2 regions of the Bacillus sp. MUM 13 genome follow, and region 2 is predicted to be linked to the other one. Evidence: riboswitches for the same ligand, from Rfam matches in the RefSeq annotation. Region 2 holds a riboswitch; the other holds the start of a gene.
The links. A riboswitch is a leader RNA that binds a small molecule or an ion and turns the genes downstream of it on or off. The one in region 2 is predicted to bind lysine.

Region 1: another riboswitch for lysine. It lies ahead of BIV59_RS07065 (aspartate kinase); the one in region 2 lies ahead of BIV59_RS09855 (amino acid permease).

The regions. Positions count from the first base shown of each region.
Region 1 is NZ_MLYQ01000022.1:9,828-21,415, reverse strand. Features, by position in the region: gene BIV59_RS07110 (AMP-binding protein) at 1-1,533, shown strand, start outside; gene BIV59_RS07105 (TetR/AcrR family transcriptional regulator) at 1,711-2,304, shown strand; gene BIV59_RS07100 (enoyl-CoA hydratase) at 2,422-3,195, shown strand; gene BIV59_RS07095 (electron transfer flavoprotein subunit beta/FixA family protein) at 3,316-4,089, shown strand; gene BIV59_RS07090 (electron transfer flavoprotein subunit alpha/FixB family protein) at 4,153-5,130, shown strand; gene trxA (thioredoxin) at 5,456-5,788, shown strand; gene BIV59_RS07080 (esterase/lipase family protein) at 6,070-6,708, opposite strand; gene uvrC (excinuclease ABC subunit UvrC) at 7,141-8,913, shown strand; lysine riboswitch at 8,984-9,160, shown strand; gene BIV59_RS07065 (aspartate kinase) at 9,287-10,519, shown strand; gene BIV59_RS07060 (YslB family protein) at 10,903-11,355, opposite strand.
Region 2 is NZ_MLYQ01000031.1:28,043-39,630, reverse strand. Features, by position in the region: gene BIV59_RS09865 (D-alanyl-D-alanine carboxypeptidase family protein) at 1-772, opposite strand, end outside; gene BIV59_RS09855 (amino acid permease) at 1,431-2,879, opposite strand; lysine riboswitch at 2,962-3,143, opposite strand; gene BIV59_RS09850 (LacI family DNA-binding transcriptional regulator) at 3,280-4,242, opposite strand; gene BIV59_RS09845 (FtsW/RodA/SpoVE family cell cycle protein) at 4,636-5,811, shown strand; gene BIV59_RS09840 (GGDEF domain-containing protein) at 6,011-7,090, shown strand; gene BIV59_RS09835 (spore coat protein) at 7,351-7,689, opposite strand; gene BIV59_RS09830 (hypothetical protein) at 7,716-7,997, opposite strand; gene BIV59_RS09825 (proline dehydrogenase family protein) at 8,167-9,081, shown strand; gene BIV59_RS22775 (YuzL family protein) at 9,243-9,371, opposite strand; gene BIV59_RS09820 (3-hydroxyacyl-CoA dehydrogenase/enoyl-CoA hydratase family protein) at 9,600-11,588, shown strand, end outside.

The sequences.
Region 1 (11,588 bases), on a different contig from region 2:
CAGTCAGCGCAGAAATTTGCATCTTATTTGAAGAAGATTGGTCTTCAAAAAGGGGATCGAGTAGCGATTATGCTGCCAAATACCCCGCAGGCTGTCATCAGCTATTTTGGCATCCTGCTCGCGGGAGGCACGGTTGTCCAGACGAATCCTCAGTATATGGAAAGAGAATTGGAATATCAGATGAAGGATTCTGGCGCAAAAATCATCGTTACGCTGGATCTTTTATTTCCGCGGGCTGCATCTATAGCCGGCAGGACAGATTTGAAACATATTATTGTAACCGCTATCAAGGACTATTTGCCTTTCCCGAAAAATATCGCTTATCCTTTTATCCAGAAAAAAGAGCATGGAATTGTAGTTAAGGTTGAACATGCCGGAAGCCACCATCTGTTTAAAGAAATCATGAAGATGGAAGTGCCAAGTGAAAGGCCTGCTTCGATTGATCTTGATGAAGATCTTGCGCTTATCCAGTATACAGGCGGGACGACCGGTTTCCCAAAGGGTGTTATGCTGACCCACCGGAATCTGCTTGCCAATGCTAAAATGTGTTCAGCGTGGCTGTATAAATGCCGGCGCGGAGAAGAAAGCGTGCTTGGGATTTTGCCGTTTTTCCATGTGTATGGAATGACAACGGTAATGATTTTATCCATAATGGAAGGATATAGAATGATTCTCCTCCCGAAATTCAATACGGAAATGGCGCTGAAAACGATTCAAAAGGAACGCCCGACAATGTTTCCCGGGGCACCGACCATTTATATCGGTCTTCTGAATCATCCATCCATTCAAAAATATGATCTTTCATCCATAGATTCCTGCATTAGCGGATCAGCTCCCCTGCCAGTTGAAGTTCAGGAGAAATTCGAGAAGGTAACCGGGGGGAAATTGGTGGAAGGCTACGGATTGTCCGAAACATCACCTGTTACACATGCTAACTTTTTGTGGGATCAGCCAAGAGTCAAAGGCAGCATAGGGGTTCCATGGCCTGATACTGAAGCCGTGATTTTATCCCTTGAAACAGGCGAGCCAGCTGAAAACATGGAAATAGGGGAAATAGCCGTAAAAGGGCCGCAGGTAATGAAAGGGTATTGGAACCGTCCGGAAGATACAGAAGCAGTTTTTAAGAATGGCTGGCTTTTGACTGGAGATCTAGGGTATATGGACGACCAGGGATTCTTTTATGTGGCAGACCGTAAAAAGGACATGATCATTGCCGGAGGATTTAATATATATCCGCGGGAAGTTGAAGAAGTGCTGTATGAGCATGAAAGCATACAGGAAGCTGTAGTGGCAGGCGTCCCTCATCCCTATAGAGGAGAAACAGTAAAAGCTTACATTGTTTTAAAAGAAGGGGCATCTGTAACAGAGGAAGAACTGGATGCCTTCACAAGGAAGCATCTGGCAGCTTACAAGATTCCGAGAATTTATGAATTCCGGAAAGAACTGCCAAAAACAGCTGTAGGGAAGATTCTTCGCAGGGAGCTTGTAGATGAAGAAAATAGAAAAATCGCTCAAGAAAAAAAAGATGCCTGAGTATGCTAGCCGTGATGCGGGAGTTTCCCGTTTTCTTGCATTAAAACTGGACAAACCCCCATGCCGGCCATAAAATGGAACTATTAAGATGTTTTTTCTTGACAGTTTGGAGGCATCATTCTATGATGGAAATATGAATGATGATTCATTCATTTTCTCTCTGAAAGGGGACGCCAAGTGAAACGCAACAAACCAAAATACAAACAGATTATTGATGCTGCCGTAGTAATTATTGCAGAAAACGGCTATCATCAGGCACAGGTTTCAAAGATTGCCAAGCAGGCAGGTGTGGCGGACGGCACCATTTATCTTTATTTTAAGAACAAGGAAGATATTCTCGTTTCTTTATTTCAGGAAAAAATGGGATACTTTGTTGAACAGATAGAAGAAGAGATAAGAGGAAAGAAAAGCTCTGCCGAAAAACTGCTTGTCTTAATAAAAAAACATTTTCAAATCCTTTCAGATGATGTTCATTTAGCAACTGTAACCCAGCTGGAGCTAAGACAGTCCAATAAAGAATTGCGTTTGCGGATCAATGATGTTTTAAGAGGATATTTGACAGTGATTGATAGGATTATTCGGGAAGGAAAAGAAAATGGAGAGTTCCTTCCGGATCTGAGTGTGAAGCTTGCCAGGCAGATGATTTTCGGCACGATTGATGAAACAGCGACAACCTGGGTCATGAATGAGCAGCATTATTCCCTGACTGAGCTTGCCGATTCTGTACACTCCCTATTGATTGGGGGCTGCGGCTGCAAAGTGCAGTCATAGCCTCGAAGTGTCATTACATAGCAATTGTTTGAATCTTATATGCAGACAGTGTACGCTGTCTGCATATAAGGGAAGTTTTAGAAAGCGCTTACCGCTACTTTTAGGGAGGAATAGAAAATGGAATTCATCAAACACCAGATAGAAAATTTTGTTGCATATATCACCATACAGAAGCCGCCGGCCAATGCCCTTTCTTCTACTGTATTAACTGAGATGTCCGGATTATTCGATGAACTGGAACAAAATAGTGAAGTCAGGGCCATTTTGATTCACGGAGAAGGGAAATTCTTTTCTGCAGGTGCAGATATTAAAGAATTCACTACCATTCCAAGCGGTGAGGAATTTTCCGCGCTATCCTCAAAAGGGCAAAAGTTTTTTGAAAGAATTGAGCAGTTTTCAAAGCCTGTCATTGCAGCCATTCACGGCGCGGCCTTGGGAGGCGGGCTTGAACTGGCGATGTCCTGCCATATCCGGCTGGTGACGGAAAATGCGAAGCTTGGACTTCCTGAGCTGCAGCTTGGACTCGTTCCGGGATTTGCCGGAACGCAAAGGCTTCCGCGATATGTAGGGACTGCAAGGGCGGCAGAGATGCTGTTTACAAGTGAACCGATTACGGGCAGCGAAGCCGTGCAGCTTGGCCTGGCTAACCACGCGTACCAGGATGAGGAACTGCTTCCGAAGGCAAAAGAGCTTGCTCAAAAAATTGCGAAGAAAAGCCCGCTTGCACTTAAGAAAACAATTGAACTTCTAAATTATTCAAAGCCTGAAAGCTTCCATAAGGGAGTTGAAAAGGAAGCCGCAGCCTTTGGAGAGGTTTTCGTTTCAGAGGATGCCAAAGAAGGAATCAGCGCATTTATTGAAAAAAGAGAAGCTGTTTTTAAAGGCAGATAAACATTGGAATTATGGCCAGCTGCAGAACTAAGCTTGTGAGAACAAGCAGGGAAGCGGAGCCATTCTTATAAAAAATATCCCAATTTTCCAAACTGACAGAAAAATTTAGGAGGGACCAACGTGAATATTTATGTATTATTAAAAAGAACCTTTGATACAGAAGAAAAAATTACTCTTTCAGGCGGCAAAATCAATGAAGATGGAGCAGAATTCATTATCAATCCTTATGATGAGTATGCGGTAGAAGAAGCGATTCAGGTCCGTGACGCACAGGGCGGCGAAGTGACTGTTGTAACAGTGGGCGGAGAAGAAGCAGAAAAGCAGCTTCGCACAGCACTGGCAATGGGTGCCGATAAAGCTGTACTGATTAACATAGAAGATGACGTAGAAAATGGCGATCAATTTACAACATCTAAAATTCTTGCTGAATTCCTGAAAGACAAAGATGCGGACTTGATTCTTGCAGGAAATGTTGCAATCGATGGGGCAACAGGCCAGGTAGGCCCGCGTGTGGCTGAGATTTTGGATATTCCTTATATCACAACGATCACTAAGCTTGAAATCAGCGGAGAAACAGTCACTGTAACAAGAGACGTGGAAGGCGATTCCGAAGTGATTGAAACAAAGCTTCCTCTTTTGGTTACGGCACAGCAGGGATTAAATGAGCCCCGCTATCCTTCTCTTCCGGGCATCATGAAAGCCAAGAAAAAGCCATTGGATGAATTGGAACTGGATGATCTGGATCTTGAAGAGGATGATGTGGAAGCAAAAACGAAAACAATTGAAATCTTCCTTCCTCCTAAAAAAGAAGCCGGCAGAGTCCTTGAAGGAGAAATTGCCGAACAGGCTGCCGAGCTTGTAAAGCTTCTCCGCAGTGAAGCTAAAGTTATCTGACCTAAATAGAATAATGGCGCTACCCTATAAAAAAACGATAATCATGCACAGGAGGTTTTATTAATGGCTAGAAAGGTTCTCGTGTTGGGAGAAGTACGTGATGGTTCTTTAAGAAATGTATCATTTGAAGCAATCGGTGCAGCAAAGCTTGCTGCTGGCGGCGGTGAAGTGGTAGGAGTGCTGATTGGAGAAGGGATACAGTCATTTGGAACTGAATTGATTCAATATGGAGCTGACCGTGTTGTCACAGTAGAAGATGCAAAGCTTGCGCAATATACATCTGACGGCTACTCTCAGGCCCTGCTTGCAGTCGTAGATGCTGAAAACCCGGAAGGTATTTTCTTCGGGCACACGGCACTGGGAAAAGACCTGGCTCCAAGGATTGCTTCAAAGCTTAGCTCCGGCCTGATTTCTGATGTTACATCCATGGAAGAAACAGGAGGAAACCTGGTATTCACACGCCCGATTTATTCAGGCAAAGCATTCGAAAAGAAAATCGTTACAGACGGTCTTGTTTTCGCAACGATCCGTCCGAATAATATCAGCCCTCTTGAAAAAGATGAGTCCCGTTCAGGAGAGGTTACAGCCCTTCAGGCAGAAATCAAGGATCTGCGCACAATCATTAAAGATGTTGTCAGAAAGGCCAGTGAAGGTGTAGATCTTTCTGAAGCGAAAGTAATTATTGCAGGAGGCCGCGGCGTAAAAAGCGAAGACGGATTTGAGCCGCTTAAAGAGCTTGCAAATGTGCTTGGCGGTGCTGTTGGTGCTTCCCGCGGAGCATGTGATGCAGATTATTGCGATTACTCTCTCCAAATCGGCCAGACTGGAAAGGTTGTTACTCCAGATCTTTATATTGCATGCGGAATATCAGGCGCCATCCAGCATTTAGCTGGTATGTCCAACTCTAAAGTAATCGTGGCAATCAATAAGGATCCTGAAGCAAACATCTTTAAGGTGGCAGATTACGGCATAGTGGGCGATCTTTTCGAAGTGGTTCCATTGCTGACTGAAGAATTCAAGAAGCTTAAAGTGAATGCATAATATATAAGAAAAACAGACTGCACTAAGGCATTTGCAACCCGCAAATGCCTGCAGTTTTTTAGGGCGGGGTTCCGTATAATTTTCAGCTGATTTTGGTAAAATGAGCAGTGAAGCAAATTAATAGCATCTCATATATTTATGGTGTTATACTGTTTGTAAGTTTTAACCGAGCCGCTTCCATAAAGATGAACAAGATGCATTCGTGCGATTAAGCTTGTTAATGGATAAATGCGTCCCCAAAGAAATGGGAAACAGGCGCTTTCCAGCATGCTTTTTGATGTATTTTTTTATGTAATCCTTATGGTGCGGGCGTAATCAACGTAAAATTAGGAGGCTAAATAATATGGCTATTTCACATGTTACAGATCAATCATTCTCTACAGAAACAAACGAAGGTCTAGTTCTTGCAGATTTTTGGGCACCATGGTGCGGACCTTGTAAAATGATCGCTCCAGTTCTTGAAGAACTTGATTCAGAAATGGGAGAAAAAGTTAAAATCGTTAAGCTTGATGTTGACGAAAACCAGGAAACAGCTGGCAAGTTCGGCGTTATGAGCATCCCGACTTTAATTTTGCTTAAAGACGGAGAAGTTGTAGATAAAGTTGTCGGCTTCCAGCCAAAAGAAGCTTTATCTGAATTAATCTCCAAGCATGCTTAAGATATAAATACTTCATGCAAGTACCCTATAGAGCAGGCGCTTTAAAAAAAGACTGCTTTATAGGGTGCTTTTTGTATGGGGAAAAGCGGAAGTTTATAGTTTGTTCTGTAAGGCTCTCCGCCCGCATGGAGGAAACGGGCATTCTGGAGCGGAAATCAGCCGCCTTGTACAAAACAGCAAAGTTTAAGAAAACAGCCTTTAAAAAATGGCTCCTGATAACAGAAGCCATCTTTTTTATATAATCCTGCCTGCCCCAGTTTAAGCATTAGGAAATACTTGTGTTAATTTGAATTTGTTCCTCCGCCATTCAGTCCTTCTTTTATCAGTGCATTGACTTTACTGTTAAAAATCAATCCCACGTGATCTACACCGCTGATCTGAACGTTTTTCGCTCCCTGAAGTGTTGAAAGCCATGTAGGCACAACAATATCGCTGGTACTGTAAATCGAAGTATAGCGGATTTTATGTTTAGGATCTGTACCTGCCGGGGCTTTCGAAGTTATAAACTTGTTTGGCGAACCAAGCGTTACCACATCGTTTACCTTGCTTCCTCCTCCATTTAGGATATAGGTAAGGGTATTGATGCCTCCTGCGCTATGGCCGATAATATCGACCTTGCTCTTTCCTGTCTTCTTTAACACTTCATCTACAAATGGCGCGAGCTGTCTTGCGTTATTTAAGCTGTTCCCAGTTTTATCAGCCATTTCAATGGCATATAGTTCATCATTAGACCAGCCTTGAGTCTTCAGGTAATTTTTAATGCTGTTAAAGTTTGAACTATTGCCGCCTGCTCCGTGAATGAAGATAACTGGATCATGGGTGCTTGCACTTGCCTTTGAATCAGAAGGATGAATAGTCGCCGCAGAAAAAATAATGGCCAAGCATGCTGTTAATGAAAGTAACAATCTATTGTTTTTCATATTTCCCTCCTGTGTATGTAAGATGTTGTCTTGCTGTTTCAATTGTTATACATTTTAAAGCAAGAAACAACCGGCAACATTTTCTAATTATTCTGCCAGTTGCTGCGCGACCATAGAAGCTTGCGCGGTTCTTATAAAATATCTTTATCAGAGAGTGTTTCTGAAGTATTTTGTTATCCCGCCTTTTGATGTTTGGCTGGCGGAAATGGAAAGCATCACAGCCTGCCTTTTTTGCTGATATGTAGTATATTTAAGAAAGTAAGTATGAAAAAATAGAATGAATGTTCCCTGAGCAGCAATTCCCTTTTTTAGCAGGAGCTGCTGCCAGGAAAAGTCCCGATTATAACCAATCATCAGCATGGAAAGAGAAAATTCGCTGATGTGTATTTCACTATATAGATCAAAGTTTGAGACAGAAAAGAAGGTGAAGAAGTGAATCAGAGGATCAAAGACAAGCTTGCACTGCTTCCTGACCAGCCTGGCTGCTACCTGATGAAGGACCGGCAAGGGACCATCATCTATGTGGGCAAGGCAAAGGTTCTAAAAAACAGGGTCAGGTCTTATTTTACAGGCTCCCATGACGGTAAAACCCTTAGGCTTGTTAATGAAATAGAGGATTTTGAATACATTGTAACCTCTTCAGATATTGAAGCGCTGATCCTTGAGCTGAATTTAATCAAAAAGCATGACCCGAAGTATAATGTCATGCTGAAGGATGATAAAACCTATCCTTTCATCAAGCTGACGGCAGAAAAGCATCCCCGGCTGATTATTACAAGGAAGGTCAAGAAGGACAAGGGAAAGTATTTTGGGCCATACCCCAATGTAATTGCCGCAAATGAGACAAAAAAACTGCTGGACCGGATATACCCGCTCCGAAAATGCAATACCCTCCCGGACAGGGTCTGTTTATACTATCATCTGGGCCAGTGCCTGGCACCATGTGTGTATGATGTGGAAGAAAGAGAATATAAAAAAATGACCGACGATATTGCCCGTTTTTTAAATGGCGGCTATCAGGAAATCAAAAAAGAGCTTACAGAGAAAATGCATGCTGCTGCTGAAAATCTCGACTTTGAAAGAGCAAAGGAATACCGCGATAAAATTGCCCATATTGAAGTAACGATGGAAAAGCAGAAAATGATGACTCATGATTTTACGGACCGTGATGTTTTTGGCTACTCCTATGATAAAGGATGGATGTGTGTACAGGTGTTCTTTGTCAGGCAGGGCAAACTGATTGAGCGTGATGTTTCCCTATTTCCGATTTATGATGAACCGGAACAGGAGCTTCTGACATATCTTGGACAATTTTACGCAATGCCAAGCCATTTTAAGCCAAAGGAAATTCTGCTGCCGGAATCTGTCGATGCTGAGCTTGCCGGCCGCTTGCTGGATGTGAGGATTGTTCATCCGAAAAGAGGCCAAAAGAAGGATCTCTTAAAGCTTGCCAATAAAAATGCGAACATTGCCCTCCAGGAGAAATTTTCGTTGATTGAACGGGATGAAGACCGGACGATCAAGGCTGTGGAGAACCTTGGGTCCCATCTTGGCATTTATACACCGCACAGGATCGAGGCATTTGATAATTCGAACATCCAGGGAACCAATCCTGTTTCAGCTCTTGTTGTCTTTATTGACGGAAAACCGGAAAAACGCGAATACCGGAAATATAAAATTAAAACCGTCCAGGGACCGGATGATTACGAATCCATGAGGGAGGTTGTCCGCCGGAGATATACCCGGGTACTGAAGGAAGGGCTTCCCCTGCCTGATTTGATTATCATTGATGGAGGAAAGGGCCATGTTGACGGTGTGCGGGATATATTAGAAAACGAACTGGGCTTGGATGTTCCTCTAGCAGGGCTTGTTAAAGATGATAAGCATAAAACCTCACAGCTGATGATTGGAAATCCTCTTGAGCTTGTTCCATTAGACAGAAGAAGCCAGGAATTTTATCTTCTTCAGCGGATCCAGGATGAGGTCCACCGTTTTGCCATCACCTTTCACCGCCAGATCCGCGGGAAAAATGCCTTTCAGTCCTTGCTCGATGAGATTGACGGGATTGGCGAGAAGAGAAAGAAACAGCTCCTGAAGCATTTCGGATCTGTTAAGAAAATGAGGGAAGCTACGGCAGAGGAAATCCGGGAAGCGGGGATTCCGGCTGCAATTGCTCAGGAAATCGTTAGAAAATTGCAAGAATAAAGTTGATGCAGGGAATTTCCTGTGCTATAATCATAGTGAATTTTACATGATTAAAACGTTACTGTTTTAAAGTGTTGATAGAGGTGCGGGTTTCAAGAGTAACAGCCGGGAGAAGGATGAGCTTCTGCGAAAGGCTGCGAAAGGGGAAATCGCCGAAGCAAAACAAGGCTCAATACTTGTTTTGCTGGTCTGACATTGAATAAATGGCAGATTGTCAGGATGAAAATTCTGGAGAGCTATCTCACTGTGCTAGGCGTATTGTTTCTACGTTTTCCACAGCAATGAGATATTTCTCATTGCTTTTTTTGCGTCGGAAAAAGGAAGCATACATGTATTTAAAGATGGTAAACAAATTCGGAGAGGGTGCAGCATAATGGCATTAATTGTCCAGAAATTTGGCGGAACATCAGTAGGAAGCATTGAGAGAATACAAAATGCTGCAAACAGGGTCATTGAAGAAGCAGAAAGAGGAAACCAGGTAGTGGTGGTTGTGTCCGCTATGGGGAAAACCACGGATGAACTGGTTTCCATGGCAAAAGAAATATCAGCTGCTCCATCCAAACGGGAAATGGATATGCTTTTATCCACAGGAGAGCAGGTGACCATCTCCTACTTAACAATGGCATTATTGGCTAAAGGCTATGATGCTGTTTCATATACAGGATGGCAGGCGGGAATCAATACAGAAGCCGTCCATTCAAATGCAAGGATTTCGGATATAGCAACAGCGAGGGTGAAGGCAGCTCTTGAAGCAGGAAAAATCGTTGTTGTTGCAGGCTTTCAGGGTGTGGATGCCAACGGGGAAATTACGACGCTTGGCAGAGGCGGGTCTGATACAACGGCTGTTGCCCTTGCATCCGCTCTCCATGCTGACCGCTGCGATATTTATACAGATGTAACTGGCGTGTATACAACAGATCCCCGCTACATAAAAGGAGCCAGAAAGCTGCTGTCCGTTTCATATGATGAAATGCTCGAGTTAGCCAATCTTGGTGCAGGAGTGCTGCATCCGAGAGCAGTGGAGTTTGCAAAAAATTATCAAATTCAGCTTGAAGTGCGTTCAAGCATGGAAAAGGAAAAAGGAACGATCATAGAGGAGGAAGCATCGATGGAACAAAATCTGATTGTAAGAGGAATTGCTTTTGAAGATCGTATTACACGTGTCACCATTTTTGGTTTGTCAGGCAATATCGGAACGCTATCCACCATTTTCACAACATTGGCCGAAAACCGCATTAATGTGGACATTATTATTCAAAGCATGACAGATACGGATTCTATTAATCTTTCCTTCTCCATTAAAAGCAATGATGTGGAAGACGCGCTGAATGTACTGGAGAAAAACAAAAGCAATCTGCCATTTGACAGGGTCGAAACGGAAAGCGGCCTTTCAAAGGTGTCTATTGTAGGCTCCGGCATGGTCTCTAACCCGGGCGTTGCCGCGGAAATGTTTGAGTGCATGGCGCAGAATGGCATTGTGATAAAAATGGTGAGTACATCGGAAATCAAGGTTTCCACGGTTGTGGACCAAAAGGATATGGTGAAAGCGGTCGAGGCGCTTCATGAAGCATTCCGTCTTGATGAGCCTGCACGTGTAAAAGCATAAACCTTTTTATTAATGGAGGATTTGCCCGCAAATCATAAAAAAGTCTGTTTTCGTAAACTTTGCTGCTATGGAACAAGGGGTTGACTTCCGCTCCAGGGTGCTTCGCTTTCCGCGGGGCGTACGCTGATCCCGCAGGAGTCTCCGCACCTTCCGCTCCAATCAACCTGCTATAACAATGGAATTGCCCCGAGAACTATTTAAGTAACTTAAAGAGGCGAGCCTGTTGTTACATCGCCTGAAGCGGATACCGGTCTGCTGTGCAGCAAAGTTTTATGAAAACAGCCTAAAAAAATAAGAGGATCGCCCATCTGGAATAATTTCCGGCCATGCCCGGCAGGCATCGCTTAGATGAGTGAACCTCCTTTTCATGAATGGCCTTCCCGTTAAATGGGATCCTTGATATCCCATTTAACGAGAAAGGCCACTTTTTTATTTCTTCGTTTTGTTTCTTCGTACGCTTCTGAATGGAATTTCTTGATCATGCTGATTTGTTCTGCAAGAAATCCGGTTTCGAGTCCAAAATGGCATTCATGGCTGATATCAAGGCGCCTGTCGATAATCTCGCCGCTGAGAGACATTTCCAATTCATCTTTTGATTGTTTCACTATTTCAAGCTGGCCCCATCCTGCGCTAACGAAGAATTCAATAACTTCGTCCACTCCGTTAAGCGGGAATTTCCTTGCTAATTGCTTGCCGGCCCAGTACATGATTTGTTTGGAATCTTTGCCGAGTATATCAGGCAGCAAAATTTCCCTGATAAGCTCATAGCCAAATGCGGGGATTTGGAATTCATCGTTTTGCAGGGTTTCCAATAAAGCAGGACTATTCTTTTTCATGGTATATATCCCCTCTTTTCTCTATCTCCATTATAAACAATTTTAGTTATGATTCAGTATATTTTATCAAAAAGATAGATACATGGAAAAAATAAATTATATTATTTTGAAATATTGTTATATAGTGAGAAAGCAAGAGTGGGCAGTTGTTATATAATAAGTTTCGCGGGTGAATATTCAAAAAAAAAACTCTATTTCACAAAAGAAATATTGTATCCGTTTTCTTGACGCTT
Region 2 (11,588 bases):
TTTTCAATGTGACTGCAATCAAATCCAGCTGGTTTCTGTGGGCTGTAGTTATCAGAGTATGCCCGGCCTGGCGAACGTAACCGGTTTTTCCGCCTGTGATGCCTTCATATGGGAATTCGCCTTTTAGAAGCTTGTGATGGGTAACCAGTGTCGTATTCCAGGTTTTAACATGCCAAGGCAGTTCTTTAGTTCCTATAAAGGTTCTGAAATCAGGGTTCTGAAGTGCGAACCGGGTGATTTTCGCAAGATCCTCTGCTGTTGTTACATGCTGAGAATTGAAGAGACCATGCGGATTGGTAAAATGTGTGTGTTGAACATGCACCTCACTCTTCAAGAAACGATTGAGGTCAATGGCAAATTGCTTTTCGCTGCCAGACAGATGTTCAGCAATTGCATCTCCGGCATCATTGCCCGAGTTAATCAAAAAACCTTCGATAAGCTTTTTCAGCTGTATCTTTTCGCCCTTTTCAATATATACGGAAGAGCCAATTTCATTAGCTGCCTTCTCGCTGACAGTTACAAGTTCTCTTGGGTCTGCCTTTTCCAGTGCGTAAATGGCTGTTGCTACCTTCGTCAAACTGGCAGGGTACATTTTTTGCTCAGCATTTTTGCCGAATAGAATTTTTCCGGTTTTAGCATCCATTACAACGCCAGCACCGCTTGTGATGACAGGAGCTGTCAGTGATGAAGCATCAGAATGGGTTACAGAAGCCGAAAAAATGAAAATAAATGTGAAAAATAAGATGCGCAAGGGGTTCATATATCTGCTCATGTCTCTTTTCCTGATATTTTTTTATTTAATCCTTCACCATCATAAGGCAAAACGGGAAGGGAAAATGGCTGTGTCTTTATTTATATTGAAACTGTAATCCTTCCTTAATGCCTCCTTAATATTAAAGGAAGGATTCCCTCATAATATGAAGTATTTGGGATTTTTGCGGAGCAGCCTTTTTTAGTCTTTGCCATTAGTGCCGGATCTATTTCCGCGTATGTAAATTAGTTGCGGCAGTGCTTTTTAAGTTCGTAAACCTTGCTGCTATGAAACAAGGCGGCCGGTTTTTGCTTTTAGGATGCTCGCTTTCTGCGTGGAGGGGGGGGAGCATCCCCGGCTGCGCATGCAGGGTCACACCTGTTCCGCTGAATCTAAGCAGGTGGCTCGCACTTATGCTTCGCATGCTGATGCCAAATAAAAAAGGAAAAGCATTCGTGTACAGCGCATGGCTAATTACGAATGCTTTTCCCTGTGTAATTTTTTGGCTCTTTTCTTAAAAGTTGTTGTTATTTAATAAGTTTTCGAGGGCAAATCTATTGTTAAAGCAGGTTGATTGGAGCATCCTGTAGCGGAAATCAACCCCTTGTTCCATAGCAACAAAGTTTACAAAAACAGCCCATTTTTTTAAACACCTGATTGGATATAAAACGCTTATTTCTTAAAGTTCATTTTCAAAATCGCACTCTTTCAAAGGAACCATCTTTGTTTTGTAAATGAATTTATGTCCAAGCCAGAATATGAGAAAAAGCGGAAGGCCGATATAGGAAACTAATGCACCGCTCCAGTCAATGGAGCTGCCTGTGAAGGCGGTATAGTTTTGCCCTAATATAATCACGATGCAAATGACCAGGGCAAAAAGCGGTCCAAATGGGAACCATTTTGAACGGTAGGGAAGTTCATTTAAATCTCTTCCCTGAGCCACATACGCTTTTCTGAAGCGATAATGGCAGATTGCGATTCCGACCCATGCGATGAAGCCTGACATACCTGAGGCATTCAGAAGCCAGATATAAACGGCTCCGTCGCCAAAGAATGTCGTCAAGAAAGCAAGTGTACCGACAAGTGCAGTCACTATCAAAGCATTTACCGGAACGCCTCTTTTATCTAGATTTCCTAAGAAGCGCGGGGCCTTCCCTTCGCGGGCCATGTCCCATAGCATCCTTGTAGAAGCATACATTCCTGAATTGCCGGCTGATAAGACAGCTGTCAGTATGATGGCGTTCATGACGGAGGCCGAGAATGCCAATCCTGCTTTTTGGAAAACTAATGTAAATGGACTGACAGCAACATCGCTGCTTAAAAGACTGCTATTGGTATAAGGGATAATGAGCGCGATCACCAGGATAGCCAGTATATAAAACAGAATAATACGCCAAAACACCTGGCGGATTGCCTTAGGTATGGTTTTTCGGGGATTTTCACTCTCGCCCGCGGCAATTCCTAAAAGCTCTGTTCCCTGAAAAGAGAAGCCTGCTGCCATAAAGATGCCAAGGATAGTCAGGAACCCTCCGTGGAAAGGAGCGTCTCCAATTGTGAAATTACCGAAACCAATGGCTTTGCCGCCCATAATTCCAAAAATCATTAAAGATCCGACAATAATAAAGATAATGACAGTTATTACTTTAATCAAAGAAAACCAAAATTCAGCTTCTCCAAAACCCTTAACAGACAGATAATTTAAAAGAAACATGATGATTAAACAAATGGCGCTCCAAAGACTTGAAGGAGAGTCAGGAAACCAGAATTTCATAATAAGCACGGCTGCAGAAAGCTCAGCTGCTATAGTAATTGCCCAGTTATACCAGTAGTTCCAGCCAAGCGCAAATCCGAACGCCGGATCCACAAATTTATTAGCATACACCCTGAATGATCCGGCGACAGGCATAAAGGCTGCCATCTCAGCCAGGCCAGTCATAAGGAAATACACCATAATGCCAATAGCTGCATAAGCTGCCAGAGCTCCGCCGGGTCCTGCTGTATGGATGGCTCCCCCGCTTGCTAAAAAGAGCCCTGTGCCAATGGTGCCGCCTAGCGAAATCATGCTGAGGTGCCTTGCCTTCAGTCCTCTTTTCAGCTGGTTATTTTGGTTCCCCGCTTGCTTTGTCATGTATTACACTCCTTTAGATTTGGAAGAAAACACAAAAAACAGCCGTCGAAAAAGATCGACGGCTGTATATCCGTGTAATCCTTCCGAAGATAGCTCCCCACGTTTATAAAAACGTGACAGTGATGTTCCTGTTCGAAAACATCGCCAGAGTGGAAAAACAGGAATGATTCCACTCTTCGGCAGCTTATCCTTTTTAACGGAGTCTTTAATATTCACTGTATCTCGTCCGTTATACTGATATAAGCCGCGGCCTCTACCTCATCGGTTAATGAGGAATATTCAATTAAGTCCGGCAGCGATGCCGGTTTGATATGTTAGCAGTATAAATGAGTTTTTGTGATTCCGCAATAGTTTTATTTTACCTTTCCTGGCTTTTACTGCGAAAAGCGGAAAGTGCAGCTTAAACTGATTTCCTCTCGATAAGTGAGTAATCCAGCTTCACTTGCCGGGTTTCAGTTTGGCTGCTAAGAAGCTCAAAGGAAGTTATTCCAATCTGTTCTAGCGGCAAAGAAACGGTTGTAATATCCAGCATTTTTGAAATATAGTTATTGTCAAAACCAACAATTGCTAATTGTTCTGGTATCTGAATCCCTGACTTTCTTGCTGCAATCATACAACCGGCTGCAGCTTCATCATTGGTGATGATCAAGGCATCTGGCCTGTTATTCAGCATACTCCATTTATGAAAAAGTTCTTCGCCGTCCTTCATGGTATAGCAGCCTTCGAATATCCAGGTTTCCTGATACTCTGCATTGTATTTCTGGATCATATCTCTATATGCCTTTGTACGCTGGGAACTATTTCTGCTGTTTTTTCTTCCAAGGCTGTAGCCGATTTTTTTATGTCCTTTTTCTGCTAAATGCATGAGTGCGCAGGAAAAGGCAGCATAGTGGTCAATGCTAACCGATGAAAAAGCTGTCTGTGACGTATCTTCGCACAAAATGATGGGCCCGTAAGCCAAGTATTCCTTTAATAGGGAAATATCGCTGCTTCTTGAGCAGATGATGACACCATCAAGCTGTTTCATTTTCAGCATTTCCAGTGCTTCCTGTTCTTTTTCCTTTATATAATCCGTCTGGAAAATCACCAAATGGCAGCCGGCCTCCTGGGCTTTCTTAGAGATGCCCTCAATGATTCCCCCGTAGTAAGGGTGGTTGGAATAAGGGGTGACAACCCCAATCAGATTGGTTTTCCCCCGGGAAAGGTGGACTGCATTTATATTCCTGGAATATTGAGATTCCTCAATAGCACGAAGGACTGCTTCTTTTTTATCATTCCTTACATATGGGTGATTATTGAGCACCCTTGAAACTGTTGTCACTGATACTCCAGCGAGCTGTGCAATCTGCCGGATATTTGCCATTTTATCACCATTCTTTTTTTGCTCTTTCTCATATTTTACCTGATGTTAAAAGGCTCCGCCAGAAAAGGGTTAATCAATCGGATTTTTCTCTTTTTTAAGAAAGTCTCTTTTCTTATAGATTTTATGAATCTGTGCGGCGAACGTATTGATAAATCCGGTGACTGGAGCGTAAGTGTGGGAATCGGGAAGGTGAGACCCCGGGGAAAGGAGCTTCCTGAAGAGGATAACAGCCATTTGTTCAAGATCAACGTTGTTCACGAAAATAATCTTGCGGGAAAAATAAGAAAAAATATCCAGGCCTATATATTGTTGAGATTTTGTCTGATTAAAGTATAATGAGAAGGTGTATTTTAATTGGATTATTTGCGTTGTCCTCTTTAAGGGAGAGTTATCATGAAATCAGAAAAAAATGGTTCCACACGATTAGATTACGGCTTGGCATTTATATTATTTCTTATGTTTATAGCCAGTGCTATTTCCATATACAGTGCACAGAAGTCAGGACAGTATCATGGCGAAAACTTTTTGTTAAAACAGATTATCTGGTATGGAGTAGGCGCGGGTTTAATTGCCGCTACCATTACCCTTGATTCTGATCAGCTAAAGAAAATATCCTGGTATACATATGGATTTGGGATTTTTCTCCTTATTTTACTTATAGTTGCACCCGCAAGCATAGCCCCGCCCATTAATGGTGCTAAAAGCTGGTTCAAAGTCCCGGCAATGGGCTCCTTGCAGCCGTCGGAGTTTATGAAAATATTTCTGATCATGGCACTGGCAAATGTCAGTTCAAGCCATCATCTTAAGAATCAGGTCAAAACCATCCAGACGGATTTTTGGCTTCTCATTAAGCTCGGAATCGTAACACTCATTCCTTTGGCATTAATCATGCAGCAGCCTGACCTTGGAACATCTCTCGTATTAATAGCGATTTTATCCGGTATGGTTATTATATCCGGAATCTCCTGGAAAATTATCGTACCGATTTTTTCGGGAATAGCAGCCTTTGGAGCAGTTATCATTTATCTGGTTTTATGGCAGCCGAAAATATTGGATAAATATTTGGGAGTAAAGCAATATCAATTAGGCCGGATTTATTCGTGGATCGATCCTTATAATTATCAAAGCAATGAAGGCTTTCAATTAACCAAATCCCTATTGGCAATAGGTTCGGGACAGACGACAGGAAAGGGTCTGGACGGGCGCGAGGTCTATCTTCCAGAGGGGCATACAGACTTCATTTTCACCGTTATAGGGGAAGAGTTCGGATTCATCGGCTCGAGCATCGTCATCAGTTTATTCTTTTTGCTCGTTTATCACATTACGAAAATAGGCATGGATACCAAGAACAATTTCTATACGTACCTCTGTGTAGGCATTATCAGCATGATTACCTTTCACGTATTCCAAAACATTGGAATGACAATCGGTGTCCTGCCGATAACAGGTATCCCGCTGCCATTCATTAGCTATGGAGGAAGCTCGCTGATGGGCAACATGCTTGGCATGGGGCTTATCTTCAGCATCCGTTACCATTATAAAAAATATATGTTCTCAACTGATTCCTAATCGGCAGAGTCTGTATGTTAGGAGGGCAAGCGCATTTTATGTGCTTGTCTTTTTTTTGCCGTTTGACACAGGACTAGGGCAGACCATGCGCTTGCGCTTTCTGTGTATTTTGGAGTGGGTTTTTAGGCTTGTTTTTGGGTTTTTTATCCTGATTATCAGGGTACTATATACTATTCGAGAACAGCGGGAGGACAGGTACATGAATGGGATTAGGAAAAATCACCTTGGAATTTCTCTCCCTTTTGATTTTATTATTTTGATTTTAATAGATGCTGCTGCTGCGGTTTACGGAGAAAACAACGGGCTTGTCTGGCTGCTGTTCATTCTTCTGCATATTGTCTGTGCTGCAGGTTATGTAAATAGACGTTCCTTCCAAAAGCCAGGTCATCTTGAACCATGCATACCAGGCGGATATGGAGTTACGGATGCGGAGGGGAAGATCCTTACTCTTAATGAAGCAGGAAAACAAATTCTTGGAATAGAAAGCGGAGAAGGATTTGCCGGCATCTGGGATGTTACAGACAGAGACGGCAAGGTAAAAAAAACATGCCCTATTCTCCTCGGGCTGGAAAACCATGCAGCGGGACAAAAAGAAATTATAGGCCTAAAAAGCAAAAAAACTGGGCGTATTGAAAAGTGGCTTATTGTTCAGTGGCAGCCTTTTTCATCCTCTGCAGGCAGTAGCAGAACTGCTCTTTCTTTTACAGAAATCACTGAAGTCATGAGGGTGGATCACTTATTAAAAGAGAAGAATAAGCAATTGCAGAATCTGTCACTTACAGATGGTTTAACGGAGATTCCCAACCGCCGTTACTTTGACATTCTTATTAAAGAGCTTTGGAGGGAAATGAAGGATAAAAAAGGTGATCTTTCATTAATCATGCTGGATATTGATTGCTTTAAAAGCTATAACGATACTTATGGCCATATTGAGGGTGATGCCTGTTTAAGAAGCACGGCTGAGGCTTTAAAAAAAGCTGCGGGCGAAAAGGGGACGGTTTTCAGATACGGCGGGGAGGAATTTGCTGTTCTTTTGCCGTATACAGACTACCGTTCTGGGAGGAAGCTTACTGAAGAATTGATGTCTGCAGTTGAAAATCTCCGGATCACCCACGAATCATCTTTTCATAAACCTTATGTGACAGTTAGTGCGGGAATCGCAACTATAAGGCCGAATATGCCGGAAACGCTCCAGGATTTCATACAGCTTGCAGATGACCGGCTATACGAGTCAAAAAGAAACAGATCTTATAGAACAGAATCTGTTCTAACTAAATGAGCATTAACATAATGCAGGGCGCCAAGTCTGCCTTGGTGCCCTGTGCAAGTTAAGAACTTTTGTTTTTTAATATGTTCTGTGATGCGATCCCGTTGTTATACCGGGTTGATTGGAGTATAACGTGCGAGACTCATGCGGGATTAGCGGGAAGCTGAGAAGGCTCACCGCCTCCCCGCGGAAAGCGAGCATCCTGGAGCGGAAATCAGCCCTTGATCCATAGCAACAAAGTTTACGAAAACAGCCTATTTGAAAAGATTATGCTATTGAAGCTCCTGCTGGCTGTAGGGAAGCTGGTTTTTATAACCCGTAAACTGCTGAAATGATTGGCTTATTTTCTGAGGTTCCGCTTTTTCAAGAGAATACCATCCCATCTCGAACATTAAATTATACAATGTGCGCTGCATATTCTTCGTCTCAGTGGAAATGTTCAGCAATTCGTTGTAAAGCCCTGAATGGCTGGCTTCATTTAATGCAATAGAATATGAAGAATTAAAATACTTTTCTGTAGAAAGCATATCATTTAAAAAGTCGCGATCATTCATTTGGGCTGTCTTTGGTACGGATGTTTCCGGATTTTGAATCTTATTCTGATCTGGCATCTTATATTCTCCTGTTCTATAAATGTTTATTGGAGCTGATTTCCGCTTGATTGCTGTCCTTTATTTAAATGTGAAAGGATGGTTTCATAGTGGCGCTGATGCATTTGGCCACATTGATTCAGTGCCTCCACCACTTTCTGGTCCTGGCACTGTTCGGCGAAGAAGCGGGCCTTTTTTACAGCCAGCAGGTTCCAGGAGAGCATGTCTGTCAAATACATGGCATCTTTTGAAGATAAAATTTGGGGCGGCTGTTGCATGATTTGTGCACTGGCGCCTTGCTGGTTTTGATTTGCATTTTGCTGTTGCATGGTTTTGCCTCCTTGTCAAATTCATTCCTCTATAAACTTCCCTGTTCCCCGTGGTATATACCTCAATAATTTGTATCCAAATATAGTTTTAAATGATAAAATAATGGTGTCGAAATTTTGGTTATTTTCTGTTTTAACAAACTATAAACCGTTTTCAGGGGGATGCAATATGGAACAAACAATGAGGAATTTTTTTCTCTTTTTATCTAAAAATAGAGGCTTGACCAAGATGGCCAAAAGATATGGTTTGAGGTTCGGCGCTTCCCGATTTGTAGCAGGAGAAACAGTTGAGCTTGCTTCAGAAGTTATAAAGGATTTAAATAATAAGGGGTTGTCTGTAACTATCGATTACCTTGGAGAATTTGTGGATAATGAAAAGGAAGCCAATGAAATGGCGGATAATTGCATTGTGGCAATCAAGGAAATCGGCAGGCGCGGATTGGATTCTCAGCTTTCTCTTAAAATGACATCAATGGGTCTGGATATAAATGAGAGCGTTGTCATGAATAACATGAGGAGAATTCTGGAAGCGGCAAAGGAAAATCAAGTGTTTGTCACGATTGATATGGAAGATTTCGCCCGATGCGGAATAACAATTGATATTTTCAAGAAGCTTAAATCAGAATACGATAACATTGGCACAGTCATCCAGGCATATCTTTACAGGACTGAACAGGATATTAAAGACCTGAATGTATACAGCCCAAATCTCCGTCTTGTAAAAGGTGCGTATAAGGAATCACCTGAGGTTGCTTTTCCGGAAAAGAAGGATGTAGATGATAACTACAAAAAAATCATAAAAATGCATCTTCTGAACGGTAACTATACAGCAGTTGCCACCCATGATGATGCTATAATTGAGTACACCAAAAAACTGGTAAAGGAATATAATATTCCGAACGACCAGTTCGAGTTTCAAATGCTGTTCGGCATCCGCAATGAACGGCAGCTTGAACTTGCTAAAGAAGGCTATAAGATGCGTGTGTATGTCCCTTATGGAACAGACTGGTACGGATATTTCATGCGGCGCCTGGCAGAGCGGCCTGCCAATGTTGCCTTTGTATTAAAAGGAATTTTTAAATAAACGTTTAAGGGAAAAGCCAGGCCGCCATAAGCATGGCTTTTCCCCGATAAAACGGGAAGCTTCCCCGCTTTGCTTCTTAAAGGTAAACGGGGTATGACTGTCCGGAAATGCAGGTTCAGCTATCCGTCAAAAGAAGCCTGATGCAGGAAATTGGCTTCAATTTATCTTTTATACTGATTGTTCTGGCTGTTCACCTTATTTTTCCCGCCTTGCTCCGGAGATGGACCGGCGTTTCCTTTTACGCTGGCAGCACTTACTGCAGCCTTTGTGGGATCTTGTTTTCTTTTCATGCTATTTCACCTCGCGTTCTATAATAGTTTCTGCAGAGAAGCCGCCAATCATGAGAGGAAGTTATTTTCAAAAAAGTAATGGACAATAAATTCAAATTTTCTGGTATTTTTTGATTGCGGAATTTTCTAAAATATTCTATAGTTATTATAGGGAAAATGAATTTATATTTTTTTGCGAGAAAAATGAATGAGCATTCATTCAATACACTTCGTAAGGGGGATATGATTTTGGTTCGTCAAATACGAAAGGCTGCAGTTCTTGGATCAGGAGTAATGGGATCAGGAATTGCTGCACACCTTGCTAACATCGGCATTCCAACTTTATTATTAGATATTGTTCCTCGGGAGCTTTCTGAGGATGAAAAGAAAAAGGGCTTAACACTGGAAGATAAACAGGTACGCAACCGGATCAGCCAAACAGCCAAGCTTAAGCTTCTTAAACAGAAACCGGCTCCATTGACTGCGAAAAAAAATCTCGCTCTTATTGAAGCAGGAAACCTGGAAGATGATTGGGAGCGCCTCAAAGATATTGACTGGGTCATTGAAGTTGTTGTTGAAAATCTGGAAGTCAAAAAAAATGTTTTTTCAAAAGTAGATCAATACCGCAAGCCTGGAAGCATTATAAGCTCTAATACTTCAGGGATATCAATTGAAGCTATGGCAGAGGGCCGTTCAGAGGACTTTCAGAAAAATTTCCTCGGCACCCATTTCTTCAATCCGCCACGTTATTTAAAATTGCTGGAAGTGATCCCTACTCAATTCACAGATCCTGAAGTGCTGTCATTCATGAAGCAATTCGGTGAAGATATATTAGGCAAAGGCGTTGTAGAAGCAAAAGATACACCAAACTTTATCGCGAACCGCATTGGTACATACGGGCTATTGGTGACTGTCCGTGAAATGCTTGAAGGCGGCTATAGCGTAGGTGAAGTGGATTCAGTAACTGGCCCGATGATCGGAAGGCCGAAAAGCGCTACATTCCGCACTTTGGATGTTGTAGGTTTAGATACCTTTTCACATGTTGCCAAAAATGTGTATGACCAGGTAGATGGAGCAGAAAAAGAAGTTTTCCAATTGCCTGATTTCATGAAAAAAATGCTTGATCAAGGATGGCTTGGAAGCAAGTCCGGACAGGGCTTCTTTTTGAAAAAAGGCAAGGAAATCCTGGAGCTGAATCCTGAAACACTTGAATATGAAGAAAGAAAGAAATTAAAAACAGCATCGACAGAATTAAGCAAGCAGGCTAAAGGCGTCCCTGCTAAAATGAAAGCGCTTGTATACAGTGAGGATCGTGCCGGCCAGCTTTTATGGAATGTATTAAAACCTGTACTCCTTTATTCTGCGGAACTCCTTGGTGATATCGCTGATGATATCCTTGCCATCGACCAGGCTATGAAATGGGGATTCGGCTGGTCAATGGGACCATTTGAAACATGGGATGCAATTGGCCTCGAAAAATCGGCTGCAAGGATGGAGAAAGAGGGCCACACTGTGCCGCAGTGGATAAAGGATATGGCTGGAAAAGGATTTGAATCTTTTTACAGGCAGGAAGCTGGAGAAACCTCCTACTACAGTAACGGAGAATACAAGGAGATCACTGAGAATCCAAAGGTGATCAATCTTAAAAAAATAAAACAGCAAAACGGAGTAATTAAGAAAAACAGCGGTGCAAGCCTGATTGATATCGGAGATGGTATTGCCTTGCTTGAATTCACGTCCCCTAATAATGCAATTGGACTTGATATTATCCAGATGATCAACTACGCAGTGGATGAAGTAGAAGCGAATTACAAGGGCCTTGTCATCGGGAATCAGGGGAAAAACTTCTGCGTCGGCGCCAATATCGCCATGATGCTCATGGAAGCGCAGGATGACAACATCTTTGAATTGGATATGGTGATCAGCCAATTCCAAAAAGCGATGCTGAAAATTAAATATAGCGCAAAACCAGTTGTAGCGGCTCCTTTCAATATGGCTCTTGGAGGGGGAGCGGAGGTTTGCCTCCCTGCAGCACATATCCAGGCCTCCACAGAAACCTACATGGGGCTCGTGGAAGTCGGAGTAGGATTAATACCAGGAGGCGGAGGCACTAAAGAGCTTTATTACAAGCATCTGAAGAGCATGCCGCACGGGGTTGAATTTGATCTGCAAAAGGTAGCCAACAAGGTGTTTGAATCTGTAGCCATGGCTAAAGTATCCACTTCAGGAGAAGAAGCA